DNA from 4 places in the Geodermatophilus sp. URMC 64 genome. Region 4 is predicted to be linked to each of the others. Evidence: riboswitches for the same ligand, from Rfam matches in the RefSeq annotation. Region 4 holds a riboswitch; each other region holds the start of a gene.
What was found. Region 4 has a riboswitch for cyclic di-AMP ahead of ACWIYF_RS16655 (NlpC/P60 family protein). Riboswitches for the same ligand answer to the same signal wherever they lie in the genome.
Positions count from the first base shown of each region.

Region 1: linked by a shared signal. The riboswitch ahead of ACWIYF_RS08905 (C40 family peptidase) and the one ahead of ACWIYF_RS16655 (NlpC/P60 family protein) in region 4 are both predicted to bind cyclic di-AMP.
Region 2: linked by a shared signal. The riboswitch ahead of ACWIYF_RS12960 (hypothetical protein) and the one ahead of ACWIYF_RS16655 (NlpC/P60 family protein) in region 4 are both predicted to bind cyclic di-AMP.
Region 3: linked by a shared signal. The riboswitch ahead of ACWIYF_RS26450 (transglycosylase family protein) and the one ahead of ACWIYF_RS16655 (NlpC/P60 family protein) in region 4 are both predicted to bind cyclic di-AMP.

Region 1 covers NZ_CP199955.1:1,798,496-1,802,031, forward strand. The annotation lists gene ACWIYF_RS08890 (OsmC family protein) at 1-10, shown strand, start outside; gene ACWIYF_RS08895 (DUF427 domain-containing protein) at 44-847, shown strand; gene ACWIYF_RS08900 (nuclear transport factor 2 family protein) at 842-1,246, opposite strand; gene ACWIYF_RS08905 (C40 family peptidase) at 1,359-1,871, opposite strand; cyclic di-AMP (ydaO/yuaA leader) riboswitch at 1,887-2,020, opposite strand; gene ACWIYF_RS08910 (hypothetical protein) at 2,378-2,569, shown strand; gene ACWIYF_RS08915 (ADP-ribosylglycohydrolase family protein) at 2,566-3,536, opposite strand, start outside.
Region 2 covers NZ_CP199955.1:2,643,091-2,646,626, forward strand. The annotation lists gene ACWIYF_RS12955 (bifunctional 3'-5' exonuclease/DNA polymerase) at 1-1,174, shown strand, start outside; cyclic di-AMP (ydaO/yuaA leader) riboswitch at 1,331-1,501, shown strand; gene ACWIYF_RS12960 (hypothetical protein) at 1,758-2,609, shown strand; gene ACWIYF_RS12965 (VOC family protein) at 2,616-2,990, opposite strand; gene ACWIYF_RS12970 (IclR family transcriptional regulator) at 3,064-3,536, opposite strand, start outside.
Region 3 covers NZ_CP199955.1:5,387,071-5,390,606, reverse strand. The annotation lists gene ACWIYF_RS26455 (glycosyltransferase family 9 protein) at 1-436, shown strand, start outside; gene ACWIYF_RS26450 (transglycosylase family protein) at 582-1,757, opposite strand; cyclic di-AMP (ydaO/yuaA leader) riboswitch at 1,766-1,934, opposite strand; gene ACWIYF_RS26445 (hypothetical protein) at 2,094-2,243, opposite strand; gene ACWIYF_RS26440 (ABC transporter substrate-binding protein) at 2,470-3,536, opposite strand, start outside.
Region 4 covers NZ_CP199955.1:3,424,340-3,427,875, reverse strand. The annotation lists gene ACWIYF_RS16665 (D-alanyl-D-alanine carboxypeptidase family protein) at 1-1,148, shown strand, start outside; gene ACWIYF_RS16660 (hypothetical protein) at 1,241-1,552, shown strand; cyclic di-AMP (ydaO/yuaA leader) riboswitch at 1,719-1,895, shown strand; gene ACWIYF_RS16655 (NlpC/P60 family protein) at 2,037-3,014, shown strand; gene ACWIYF_RS16650 (M48 family metallopeptidase) at 3,090-3,536, shown strand, end outside.

The DNA.
Region 1 (3,536 bases), 1.6 Mb from region 4:
CGGCTCTTGAGGTGCGGCGCCGCCCGGAGGAGCCTTGCCCCGCATGAGCGTCCCGCCTCGAGACATGGGCGAGCGGCTGGCCGCGCTGGCCGGCATGCGCCCCTGGTGGCCCCTGGTCGAGCCGTCGCCGCGGTGGATCCGCGTCCGGCTCGGCGACGAGCTCGTCGCCGACTCCCGCCACGCCGTCCTGTTCGTGCAGTACGGACCCGAGGCGCTGCCGCGGACCTTCCTGCCGACCTACTTCCTCCCGCCCGACGACGTCCGGCCCGGCGTGCTGGTCGACCCGGCGGACGACGACGGCATGACCACCTGGACCGTGCAGGCCGGCGACCGCCGCGCGGCGCGCGCCGCCTGGACGCACCACGACCCGCCGGAGCACCTGGCCCCACTGGCGAACCTGGTCACCTTCTCCTGGGGCACGGCGCTCACCTGGTTCGAGGAGGACGAGCCGCTGGTCGCGCACGCCCGCGATCCGCACAAGCGGGTGGACGTCGTGCCCAGCTCCCGGGAGGTCCGCGTCGAGGTGGACGGCGAGCTGCTGGCCGAGAGCACCCGCCCGCTGCTGCTGTTCGAGACGTCGCTGCCGGTCCGCTACTACCTGCCGCCCGAGGACGTCCGCACCGAGCTGCGCCCCAGCCCGACGACCTCGACCTGCCCGTACAAGGGCGTGGCCAGCTGGTGGTCGGCGCGGGTCGGCGACCGGGTGCTCGAGGACGTCGCCTGGAGCTACGAGTCGCCGATCCCGGAGAACCCGCGGATCGCCGGCCGGATCTGCTTCCGCAACGAGCACGTCGACCTGATCGTCGACGGCGAGACCCAGGAGCGGCCGGTCACGCCCTGGTCATGAGGTGCCGGAGAGCTGGCGCACGGCCTGGTCGATCGGCGCGCTGTCCTGCTCGACCGGCTCCATGTACAGCCGCGCCCACGCGATCAGACCGTCGTCGCGCAGGCCCATGACGGTCGCGCCCTTCATGAGGAAGGGGCGGCCGTCGGCGTGGCTGCCGCGCCACACCCACTCCGACCAGGTCGTCGTCCCGTCGGTGGTCTCCTTGACGACGCCGACCTGCAGGTCGGGGACGCCGCGGAACATCTGCGCCCAGTTCTCGACGACCTGGTCGCGGCCGCCGAAGCCGCGGTTGGGGTGCACCGGCTGCTCGCTCCGGTAGTCCGGGGCGAACAGCGCGGCGATGGCCTCGAGGTCGTGGGCGTTCATCGCGTCGCGCAGACGCCTGATCGTGGCGTTCATGCCGGGCCTCCCGTGCGTGGGAACGCCCACCAGGCAGCCACCGCGGGCCGGCGCTGTCAATGCCTCCGGTGCCCCGGCCGCGCGATGCACGGCCGGGACACCGGAGCGCGGCTCAGACGAGCCGGCGGGCGCCGACGGCCCCCGGCATGTACGCCAGGTCCACGACCTTGACCGGCTGGCCCGCGGTCGACGCGTGCACGATCTGGCCGTTGCCGATGTACATCGCGACGTGGCTGACCGGGCTGTAGAAGAACACCAGGTCACCGGGCTGCAGCGCGTTCAGCGACACCGGCGTGCCGATGGTCGACTGCATCCGCGACGAGTGCGGCAGGGAGACCCCCGCCGCCTTGTAGGCGAACTGGGTCAGGCCCGAGCAGTCGAAGGAGTTCGGGCCGGCGCCGCCCCAGACGTAGGGGTCACCCCGCTGGGCGAGTGCGGTGTCGACCGCCTTCTGGGCGGCGGCGCTGGCAGCGACGGCCGGGGCTGCGACGGCGGTCCCGCCACCTCCCGGATCCCCGGTGTTGGCGGAGGCGACTCCCGGTGAGAGGACGATCCCGGCACCGGCCAGGAGGGCCAGGGCGGGAGCGGTGAGGCGACGGGCGAGGGACGTGTGTGCAGTCGTCATCGACGACGGTTCTCCTTGTTCTCCGAAGCCGCCTACCGAGTTAGCTGACGGGTTCGGGCTGGGGAACTCGCCCGGCGCGACCGGCCCCCATGACGGTCGCGCTTCACCCCAGTACTGCGGTGGGTCCCCGGCCCGGGCGCCGGCACGCGGCCGGCCGCCCGGTTCGGCGGCGTCCGGGGGGGTTCCCAGGTTCGGGAGTTGTGCGGCCCCGTCCGGACCGCGCAAACGCTAGGAGGGTCTTTGGACCCCGGCGAATCCAGTCAGCGTCGCGTTTCGCGGGTCCGACACGCCCGGCGCAGGGGTGACTCGCCGTCCTGACCAGCGGGAACGTCGAGCCTGGCCGCCGGCCTCCAGCCGGAGCCCGCCCGCCCGGGGGCCGCAACGGGCGGTGCGCGTAACTCCGGCGTACCGGCACGGCACCACGCGGGGTGCTCGGCCGAACCCGCGCCGGCACCGTTTCCCGGCCGCTGCGGCGGGCATCGAACCGGCGGAAGAGGAGGTCGACCATGACCCAGGGACCGACGGGCGGAACCCGCAGCGAGGACCAGGAGCAGGTCACGGCGAACCCGGCGCAGTCGCCGCGGGCCGCGCAGGGCCCGATGTCGGACGACGTCACGCGGGTGCCGGACAACGACGTCGAGGAGGGCGCCGACGCGAAGAAGCCCGGCATGCCCGACGCCACCGGCCCGACCGGTTAGCGCATCCGCTCCAGCGCCGCGGTGAAGCTGGCGTTCCACAGCCCGAGGTAGGGCCAGGTGGCGGCCACCCGCGCGGTCGCCTCGTCCGCCGAGAGCCCCTCCGTGCGGCGCAGCCACGCGCGCAGGACCAGCCCGGTCCGCGACGCGCCGCCGTGGCAGTGCACGAGCAGCCGCCGTCCCTCGGCGCGCAGGGCCGCCATGTCGGCGAGCACGTCCTCGAGGACGACGTCGAGCTCGGTGTTGTAGTCGTTGTCGGCCAGGTAGGCCATGCGCTGCACCTCGTGGCCGAACGGCTCGCCCAGCCGGCACAGCGAGATGACCGCGAAGTCCGCGTCGCTGTACCGGGCGCCGTCGAGGTTGCCCGCCCAGATGCCCGGCAGCACCTCGCGCGGGCCGATCCGCGGGATGACACCGGGGTCGTACGGCGGCGCGGCCCGCCCGTCGAGCGCCGCGGCGAGCTCCTGCAGGTCGTCGAGCCGCCAGGACCGGCCCGCGGCCTCACCGTGCACCACCGACGACCAGCGCATCGGGATGCCGGCCATGCCGAAGGTCGCCCCCGCCAGGGCACCCGCCACCGCGGCGTCACCCGTTGTCTCCCCGCCGGCGTCGATCGCCCGCCGCAGCACCTCCGCGAAGCTGCCGGCGTGCCGGAGTCCCGTGGGGTCCTCGCCGTCCAGCGCCCGGCGCATCGTCCCGGCGAGATGCGCGCTCTCGTGGCCGTCCGGGCCGCCACGGCCACGAGACGGCGCATCTCGCGCGGCCCGGATCGCCCAGGGCAGCGCCTGCACGCGGGACGCCGGCTCGACCGGCTCGCCGGCGACCAGCTTCGTCCCCACGACCAGCGCCGCGGCGAACTCCGCGGTGAACCGGCCGGGCGGGTCGCCGCACATCTCGGTGCGCACCCCGCGCGCCGGCACGGGGAACCGCCGCGAGAACTCGCCGGGCGGCGACCCGGCGAACGGCGCAC
Region 2 (3,536 bases), 780 kb from region 4:
GACCCACGCCGGGCTGCCGTGGCGGGCCGACGTGCACGAGCGCCTGCTCACCGACCTGCTGGGCGCCCGGCCGCCGGCCGGTGCGCGGCCGCCGGTGCTGGAGGGCCTGGCGACGGAGGTCCGCGCCGCCCTGCGGGTGCCCGACCTGAACCCGGACTCGCCCGGGGAGCTGCTGCGCGCGCTGCAGTCCGCGGGGCTGCCGGTGCGCGACACCCGCTCGTGGACGCTCGAGCAGCTCGACCACCCCGCCGTCCCCGCGCTGCTGGAGTACAAGAAGCTGGCGCGGCTGCTGCAGGCCAACGGCTGGAGCTGGCTGGAGACCTGGGTGCGCGACGGCCGGTTCCGCTCGTACTTCGTGCCGGGCGGCGTGGTGACCGGGCGGTGGGCGTCCAACGGCGGGGGAGCGCTGTCGGTGCCGATCCAGGTGCGCCCGGCGGCGATCGCGGACGACGGCTGGCGGTTCGTGGTCGCGGACGTCGCCCAGCTGGAGCCGCGGGTGCTCGCCGGTATGAGCGCGGATGCGGCGCTGGCCGAGGCAGCGCGCTCCACCGACCTGTACGAGGGCATGGTGGCCGCCGGCGCCGTCGCCTCGCGCGCGGAGGCGAAGCTCGGCGTGCTGGGGGCCATGTACGGCGGCACCCGGGGCGAGAGCGGCCGGATGATGCCGCGGCTGGCCCGCCGGTACCCGCGGGCGATCGGGCTGGTGGAGGAGGCCGCCCGGGCGGGGGAGCGCGGCGCGGTGGTGCACACCCTGCTCGGCCGGGGGTCGCCGGCGCCGACCGGTGGGTGGGCCGAGCGCGCCGTCGAGCTCGGGGAACCGCCCGACGAGGGCGGCTCCCGGGAGGAGCGGGACCGCTCCCGCCGCGCGTGGGGGCGGTTCACCCGCAACTTCGTCGTCCAGGGGACGGCGGCGGAGTGGGCCCTGTGCTGGCTGGCCGACCTGCGCAACCGGCTGTGGCGGCTCGGCGGCGCCGGCCGGGTCGAGGAGCGGCCGCACCTGGTGTTCTTCCTGCACGACGAGGTCGTCGTCCACACGCCCGAGCACCTGGCGCCGGACGTCGTCGACGCGGTCCGCGGCGCCGCGGCGACGGCCGGCCGGCTGCTGTTCGGCGACTTCCCGGTCGACTTCCCGCTCGACGTCGCCGTCGTCGCGTCGTGGGCCGACGCCGGCTGACCCCGGATCGGCAGGCCGTAGCACGCTTCCGCCGTCAAGGCGGTAAGCCGCGACGTGCATCACCCGACGAATCGACGGCCCCTGATTGTCACGACTGCATAACGGCTCTACGGTGAAGAGGTCCGGTCGGTCATCACGTCCCCACCCGGGGAGTCCGAGCGGACGCCGCCGAGTCGCCCACCGTTCGGCCACGAGCAACGGGCGAGCCGGGGACCCACCGCAGTACTGGGGTGAATCCTGCCCGTGGTCGCTCTGCGTCCACCGGCGGTAGGGCTGCTTCCCGCCCGAACCCGTCAGCTAACTCGGTAGGCGGCTGACGGAAGAAACGGAGAGCCGCCCCGATGGTGCGCGCTTGCCCTGCTGCCCGACCCCGCACGGCCCGGTACCGCCGGATCCGGGTGCGCCCGCGGATCTGATCGTCGGCGGCCCCCCTTGACGCCGCCCGCGCAGGCCCACCACCCCGAGCACCCTCGCTCGACCGGCTGACCAGCCGCTTCCTGGTGCGCCCGCGCCGCCCTGCCCGCATCCCCTCGCAGTGCGCCCCTGCGCCGCTGCGCCCGTACCTCTCGGAGCACCCCTCCCCATGGACACCCGCACCACCACCTCCGGCCGGGCCCGCCGCGCGCGCCGGCTCCCGCCCGCCGCCGTCCGCCGTCCCGGGCTGTACCTGGGCGTCGCCACGGCCGGCGCGCTCATGGTCAACGTCCTGTTCGGCGCCGACCCGGCCGCCCAGGCCGAGGCCGGGACGTCGGAGTCGGTCAGCGTCGCCCAGGAACTCGGCCTGAGCGCCCAGTCGGGCGCGGTCGCCCCCGCCGAGGACCTGCAGCCGCTCGAGGACCTCGCCGCCAGCCGCAGCACCCGCGAGGCCGAGCAGACCGCCGCGCAGCAGGCGCAGGCGGCCGCCGACCAGGCCGAGCTCGACCGGCAGAAGGCCGAGGCCGAGGCCAAGGCCCGCGCCGAGGCGGAGGCCAAGGCCAAGGCCGCCGCCGAGGCCCAGGCCCAGGCCCGGGCCGCCGCTGCCCCGGCCATCGCCCCGGAGCCGGCCCAGGAGGTCGCCGGGACCGCGGTCACCGCGACCGCGCACATCTCCAACACCGCGGGCAGCGTGAAGCCGCAGGTGCAGGCCGCGGCGAACGCGGTCGTCTCCAACGTGCCCGGCGCCGGCGACATCACCCTCGGCGGCACCCGGCCCAGCGCGACCGACCCGCACGGGCACCCGTCCGGTCTGGCGCTGGACTACATGGTGCTGTCCGACACCGCCCTCGGGAACGCGATCGTCCAGTACCACATCGACCACTGGGACGAGCTGGGCGTGGAGTACCTCATCTACCGGCAGCGGATCCTGCAGTCGCCGGGCGGCTCCTGGGAGGGCATGTCCGACCGGGGGAGCGCCACGGCCAACCACATGGACCACGTCCACGTGAACTACCGCTAGGACGGGTCAGCCCCCGTACGGCCGCGTGATGATCTCCAGCATGTGGCCGTTCGGGTCCTTCCAGTACACGCCCCGGCCGCCGTCGTTGGTGTTGATCTCGCCCGGGTGCCGCTCGAACGGATCGGCCCAGTGGTCCAGGCCGCGGGCCCGGATCCGCCCGAAGATCTCGTCGAACTCCTCCTCGGAGACCAGGAACGCGTAGTGCCGCGGCTGGGCGACCTCGTCGTCCTGGAAGTCGAGCGAGACGCCGTTGTCGAGCTCGACGACCGCGAACGGGCCGAAGTCGGTCGGCGGCTTGCGGCCCAGCAGGTCGGCGAGGAAGGCGGCCGACTCGTGCCGGTCGCGGGCGGCGACGATGGTGTGGTTGAGCTGGACGGGCATCTGCGGCTCCCTCCGACGGCCGTGCGACGGCGAGCAGCCAAGCACGTCCGGGGCCGTTCCGGGAGCGGTCGGCTCAGCGGACGGCGGCGGCCACCTTCGCCGCCGCCTCGGACACCGCGGACCCGACCTTCGCGACGTCGGCGTTCTCGTCCACGAACACGACCGCCAGCGCGGCGCGGGCCCCGCCGTCGGGGCCGAGCACCGGGGCGGCGACGGAGCGCAGCCCGGCGATCACCTCGCCGTGGGAGCTCGCCCAGCCGACCCGCCGGGCCTCCCGCAGCGCCTCCCGGTCGTCCGGGGACGGCGGCTCGGGCATCAGCAGCGCGAGACCGGGGGCGCCGCGGCCCACCGGGTGCCGGGTGCCGGGCCGGTAGACGACGTGCGCCGCGGTGTCCTGCGGCTCCACGCTCGCGACGGTCACCGCCTCGTCGCCGGAGCGGATGACGAGGAAGGCGGTCATGCCCAGGTCGGCGACCAGGGCGTTGAGCCGGGGGAGCGCCGCGGCCTGCAGGTCGGTCCGCACGCCCCGGCCGAGCGCGGCGATGC
Region 3 (3,536 bases), 2.0 Mb from region 4:
GTGGCCGCCCGACCGGTTCGCCGCGGTCGCCCGCTCCCTGGCGCGCGCCGGGCACGACGTCCGGATCACCGGCGGGCCGGCGGAGGAGCCGTTGGCCCGCGCCGTTGCCGAGGGGGCCGGGCTGGGGGCGGACGCCGTCCTCGCGGGACGGACGTCGTCGCTCGAGCTGGCCGCGGTGGTCGCGGCCGCCCGCGTGGTCGTCAGCGGCGACACCGGCGTGGCGCACCTGGCCACCGCCTACCGGCGCCCGTCGGTGGTGCTGTTCGGCCCGGTGTCCCCGGCGCTGTGGGGGCCGCCGCCGCGGGAGCAGCACGTCGTCCTCTGGCACGGCGACGGAACCGGCGACCCATGGGGCACCGAGCTGGACCCGGCCCTGGCGAAGGTGACCGTCGACGAGGTGACCGCCGCCCTCGACGGCCTGCTCGCCCGGGTCTGACCGGGGCTTTCTGTACAGAAAGGTCCGGTCAGGCGGCGGCACCCGGCCGGCCGGTCTTGCCCCGGAATCGACGGACCGCCCCGGCCGCGGGATGCGGGCGGGGCGGTCCGGGGTCGGCGGAAGACCGTTCGGCCTCCCGCGCGGCTCAGCCGCCGTAGTTCACGTGGACGTGGTCCATGTGGTTCTGCGTGGCGCTGCCGCGGTCGGCCATCTGCTTCCAGGCGCCGGTCGGCGAGGTCAGGATCCGCTGCTGCCAGATGACGTACTCGACGCCGAGCTCGTCCCAGTGGGCGAGGTGGTAGGCGACGATCGCGTCACCGAGGGCCGCGTCGCTCATGACCATGTAGTCGATCGCCAGGCCGGACGGGTGGCCGTGCGGGTCCCGCGCGCTGGCCCGGGTGCCGCCGAGGGTGATGGCGTCGGCGCCGGGCACGTTGGAGACGACCGCGTCGGCGGCCGCCTGTGCCTGCGGCTTGATGGCGCCGGCGGTGTTGGTGATCGTCGCGGTGGTCGTGGCCGGTGCGGCGGCGGCCTCCGGCGCGGGGGCGGCGACGGGAGCGGCGGCGGGCGCCACCTCCATGGGCGCCACGGCCGGGGCGGTGACAACGGGAGCGGCGACGACCGGCGCCGCGGCGTCGGTAGCGGCCTCGGGAGCGGCCTGCGCCGAGCCGGAGGTCAGCAGCACCTGGCCCGGGAAGATCAGGTTCGGGTTGCCGCCGATGACGCCGGCGTTGCGCTGGTAGAGCTCGCGCCACGGCTCGCTGTGCGCGGCGGCGATCTTCGCGACCGTGTCGCCGGGCTCGACCGTGTAGTCGCCGGCCGGAGCTCCGTCGCTCGGGGCGGCGGCGGTGTCGGCGGTGTCCTTCTCGGCGGCGTCCTTCTCGGCGGCCGCGTCGGCCGGAGCGGGGGCCGCCGCAGCCGGGGCCGGGGCTGCCTCGGCGGCGGCCGCGGTGGTGCCGTCGGTCAGGCGCTTGCCGCAGGTCGGCCACGCGCCGATGCCCTGCCCGGCGAGCACCTCCTCGGCGATCTGGATCTGCTGGGCGGGGGTCGCCAGGTCGGCGCGGGGGGCGAGGTCGGTGCCACCGAAGGCGGCCCAGGTGGACTGGCTGAACTGCAGGCCGCCGAAGTAGCCGTTGCCGGTGTTGATGCTCCAGTTGCCGCCCGACTCGCACTCGGCGACGCCGGTCCAGTCGTGGGTGGTGGAGGCCTGGGCCGGGGAGCTCAGGACGCCGATGCCGACGACGGTGGCGCCGGCGGCGACGGGGGCGCGGGCGATGACCTTCTTGGTGCGGACGTAGCGGGGCGCGCGGTGCTTGGCCATGGTGTGTGGTGATCTCCGATCACCGCCGGCGAGGTGAGCTGTCGGGTTCGGGCGATCGGTGCCCGGCCGCGGGTCGCGCGGCTTCACCCCGAGGCGCGCGGCCCGAGGCCGTGGCGCGCCGTGGAAAGTGGGTCCCCCACCCCTGCCCTGAACTGTTCGGGATGGCAGCCGGTGGGCAGGGTTTGGCGGACCGGCTCCGCGCTCCTTGTTTGCTGAGCGCAGCCAAAACGCTACGTCCCGTTATGTGCATTGTCGCCGTGATGGACGCCACATCCGGTGCCACCGACCGGGAAACGGCAGGTGACGGCGACACCGCTCGCCGAAATGCGGGTCAGCTCACTGCCGCTGGCGTATCGCGTCGTAGAGCACGTCCTGCAGGTCGGCCGGGTCCTCCGCGGAGTAGGCCGCGCCGCCCGTGGCCTCGGGTATCTGCCGCAGCACGTCGAGGTCGGCGTCCGGCCCCAGCGCCACCCCGATCGCCTTCACCGGCCGCTCCGAGTCCGCCTCGGCGCGCAGTGCCCATGCTCGCTCTCGATCGTGGCGGACGGCGTGCGGGCCTCCGAGGCCGCCGACCCGGACCAGGCGGCCGCCCCCGGAGGGCTGCCCCGTCCGCCGGGGCCGACGTGCCCTCCCCGCTCGTGCGGACGGGCCGCCGGCTCCCGGGTGGGGAGCCGACGGCCCGTCGCGTCGTGCGGTGGTGCGGTACGGCCGGTCAGGCCTCTGGGATCCCGTTCTCCGGCACGTCGCTGGCCTCGCCGTCGGACTCCTCGATCTCGGCGTCGCCGTTGTCGGTGGTCAGGACGCCGGTCTGGTCCTCGCCGACCAGCCCGTTGAGCTGGACGACCTTCACGCCGCTGATGCCGGCGTGCCGGTCGGCGGAGTACCGGAAGGGCGCCAGCCAGGGGCCCTCCCAGTCCTGGCCGTTCTCCTCGATCGCCTCGACCAGGCTGTCGCGGGTCGGGTTCTGCCCGGCCGCGAGCAGCGCCTGCACCACGGTGTAGGCCTGGGCCATGCCGTAGACGCGGAAGTTGGTCAGCTCGCCCTCCTGGCCGGAGGCGTCCCAGATCTCCTGCCACTGCTGCACCCACGGGTCGTCCGGCACGTCCACGCCGTTGAGGTACTCCGTGGTGAACGCCCCGTTGAGCAGGCTGGCGTCGCTGACCTGGCCCTGCGAGAAGTTGGCCAGCAGCGCGCCGACCAGCTGCGGGTCCGAGCCGATGTTCGAGTAGAACCACTGCGGCTTGTAGCCCAGGCGCAGCGCGGTCAGCTGCGCGATCGCCGTGTAGCTGGGCACGTTGAAACCGACGACGAAGTCGGCGCCGGCGGCCTGCAGTGCGGCGATCTGCGCGGTGATGTCGGTGTTGCCGGGGACGTAGGTCTGCACGTCGACGATCTGGGCGTCGAGGTACTGGCGGACGCCCTTCTCGCCGTCCTCGCCGAGGTCGTCGGCCTGCAGGAACAGCCCCACCTTCGCATCCGGGAAGTTCTCGGCGATGTAGTTGCCGATGATCTTGCCCTCGATCTCGTAGTCCGGCTGCCAGCCGAACGTGTACGGGTTCTCCTCCGGGTTGTCCCAGAGCAGCGAGCCGGAGGAGACGAACAGGTCGGGCACCTGTTCGCCGTTGAGGAAGTCGAGGACGGCGCTGTGCGTGGGCGTGCCGAGGCCACCCGCGATCGCGAAGACCTCCTCCTCGAGGACGAGCTCGTTGACCACCGACGCGGTGTTGGTCGGGTTGTAGCCGTCGTCCCGGTAGACGTACTCGATCTGCCGCCCGTTGA
Region 4 (3,536 bases):
CCGAGGCGGTGACCGACGACCTGGGCCGGGCCCTCGACGTCGTCGACGACCAGCTCACCCAGCTGCAGCGCGAGCAGCTCGACGTCAACTCGCGGACGGCGGCCAACTGGCGGGTCTACCTCAAGCAGCTGGCCGACGCCGGGATCGTCGCGCCGGCCGCGGCGGCCCTGCGCGACCCCGAGTCCTCACTGCCCCCGGGCCTCGAGCCCGTCGCCTCGCAGGCCGGCGGGGCGCAGCGGGGTGCGGCCCAGATGCCGCGCCAGCCCACCTCGCTGCTGGTGCTGCCCGCCGAGACCCTGAACGCGGTCACGGCCGCGATGGACGCGCTCGGCAAGCCCTACGCCCCCGGCACCGCCGGGCCGGACTCCTGGGCTTGCGGCACGCTCGTCCAGACGGTGTACCGGTCGGCCGGGATCCAGCTGCCGGGCGACCAGGCCGGGCTGTTCGCCGTGACCACGCCGGTCGACCCCGCCGACGTGCTCCCCGGCGACCTGGTCTTCCTCGGCACCGCCGAGTCCGGCCTCGGGCACGTCGGCATCGCCCTGGACCCGCAGACCATGCTGGCCGCCGACGCGCGGGCGGGCGCGGTCGTCGTCCGCAAGCTGCCGGCCGACCAGGTGCTGGGCATCGGCCGGCCGAGCCTCGGCCAGCGCGCGCCGGTCGACGCGCCCGGGCCCACCGGCGGGGCTCTGAAGGTCGAGTGCGGCAACACCGTCTACCCGCCGAGCTACGACGGCGCGCGGGCGTGGGGCGGCTACCCGAACGGGCTGATCCCGCCCAGCGCGATGTGCCCGATCGGCGTCGGCGGGCACCAGCTGCGCTGCGACGCCGCGGCGGCGTGGAAGGCGATGTCCGCGGCGTTCGCCGACGCCTTCGGGTCGCCGATCTGCATCACCGACTCCTACCGCAGCTACGCCAGCCAGGTGAAGCTCTACGGGGAGAAGCCCGCGCTCGCGGCGGTCCCCGGCACCAGCAACCACGGCTGGGGTCTGGCGACCGACCTCTGCGGGGGCATCCAGACGTACGGGACGCCGCAGTACACCTGGATGGTGGCCAACGCCGGCCGGTTCGGCTGGCTGCACCCCACCTGGGCCGATCCCGGCAACGGCCGCGAGGAGCCCTGGCACTGGGAGTACGCGGGCACCTGATCGGCGTCCGTGTCAACCCCCGGACGCGAGAACGCACCGGAATTGTCGGTGGCCCCTCCTACCGTGCGGACGACTCACGGAGGAGAGAAGCGATGCTCATCGACTGCGACACCTGCACCGCCCGCGGCACCGGCTGCGCCGACTGCGTCGTCACCGTGCTGCTCGGCGCGCCCCCCGGCTGGCAGACCGACGACCCGGTGGTCGTGGCGCTGCCCGACCGCGCACCCACCACCGCCCGTGCCGGCGCAGAGCCGGTCGCAGAGGACGTCGTCGTCCCGAGGCCGGGCGTCGTCGTGGACTTCGACGACGTGGAGCGCCGCGCCGTTCGCGCGCTGGCCGACGTCGGCCTGGTGCCCCCGCTGCGCCACCGGTCCGGCGGAGCGAGCGGCCGCCGGATCGGCTGAGCCGGCACGCCTGGCGTCGGACCTGCGGACCTCACGCGGCGCGCCAGTGATGCTGCTCGCAGTGACGATCACGACAATCACAGGGGGGTCGGTTTGTCACAACTGCATCACGCCCGTACGGTGGCCGAGTTCGACCGGGTGGTCGTCGCCCCACCGGGGTGGCCTCGGTCGAGCACCGCCGAATCGTCCGACGGCACGTTCCTGTGCCCGAGGAGGAACCGGGGACCCACCGCAGCACTGGGGTGAATTCAGCGTGCGCCGGCTCGCCGGGGCACGGAGATAGGGCGCCATCTTCCCAGCCCGAACCCGTCAGCTAACTCGGTAGGCGGTAGCTGAGGAAGAAGGAGAGCCGCCGCACGTGGCGACGCCTCGCCCTGCCCTGGGGCATGCACGCGAACGAAACGACAACAGCCATCCCGCCCGCACCCGCCGCTCCGCCTGGCTCCGCTCCGGGCTCCTGGTGGGTGCCACCACGGCGCTGACCGTGACCCTCCTACCCGGCACGGCGACCGCCGAACCCGGCCGGGCCACCACGCCCGAGCAGGCGGCCCAGCTGGTCGCCGACGCCAGCCACCAACTCGAGGTGGTGCAGGAGCGGGTCAACACCGCCCGCGAGGAGCTCGAGCAGCAGCAGGACGCCGCCGAGGCCGCCGACGAGGCCGCCGAGGAGGCGCAGCAGCAGCTCGAGGAGCTCGAGGGGCAGATCCGCGAGATCGCCCGCAGCGCCTACACCACGGGGGGCGACGACGTCACCACCCTCAACGCGCTGCTGACCAGCGACTCGGCCGACGACTTCGTCTCGTCGCTGGGCACGCTGAACGCGATCGCCGGCCACACCAACCAGGTGGTCGACCAGGTCTCGGAGGCGGCCGACGCCGCCGAGGCCGCCCGGGTCGACGCCGACGAGGCCGCCGCCAAGGCGCAGCGGACGCTCGACGGCATCGAGGCCCAGGAAGCCGACCTGAAGTCGCAGATCGCCGACTTCCAGGAGCAGTACGACCGGCTGAGCGCGGCGCAGCGGCAGCAGGTGGCGGAGTCCCACGGTGGCCAGGCGGTCGCCGCGGCGGCGGTCGCCCCGGCGGCCGCACCGGCGCCCGCGGGCGGCGGCAGCGCCGCCGCGCAGACCGCGGTGAACACCGCCCTGGCCCAGGTCGGCGACCCGTACGTGTGGGGCGCGGGCGGTCCGAACAGCTTCGACTGCTCGGGCCTGACTCAGTACGCCTACGCGGCGGCGGGCATCAGCCTGCCGCACTCGAGCAGCATGCAGTCGCGGATGGGCACGCCCGTCTCGCGCTCGGAGCTGCAGCCGGGTGACCTGATCTTCTTCTACAGCCCGGTCAGCCACGTGGCGATGTACATCGGCAACGGGCAGATGGTCCACGCCTCGACCTCCGGCCAGCCGGTCAAGGTCGTGAGCGTCGACGCGATGCCGGGCTACAACAGCGCCCGCCGCATCGGCTGAGACGAGGATCCGGCGAGCGCCGGTGACCCGCACGGGTCACCGGCCCTCGCTGTGCCCGCCCCTAGGATCGACGGCGTGAGCTGGGCGGGGCGGGGGAGTGCCCGCGTCGCGCTGGCCGCGGCGGTCGTCCTGGGCGCCGCGTTCGTGCTGGTGGTGGTCCTCCGCACGCCGTGGACCGTGCTGCCCGCACCGCCGGGCGGCCACGTGCCGGTCGACCCGACCGCGGGCCTGCCGGCGGCCGTCGTCGACCGCGCCGACTCCTTCGCCGCCGCGCTGCGGCCGGCCTCGCTGGCCAACCTGGTCCTCGGCCTGGCGGTGTCCGCGGGGCTGGGGCTGACCCGGCTGGGCAGCCGGCTGGTCCGCGCGGTGGCCGCTCCGCTCGGCGGCGGCTGGTTCTGGCAGGTGGTCCTGGGCACGTTCGCGCTCACCGTCATCGGCCGGCTGGTCACGCTGCCGCTGGCGGTCTACGGCGAGGTGGTCCGGCACCGCTACGGGCTGTCCACCCGCATCTGGCCACTGTTC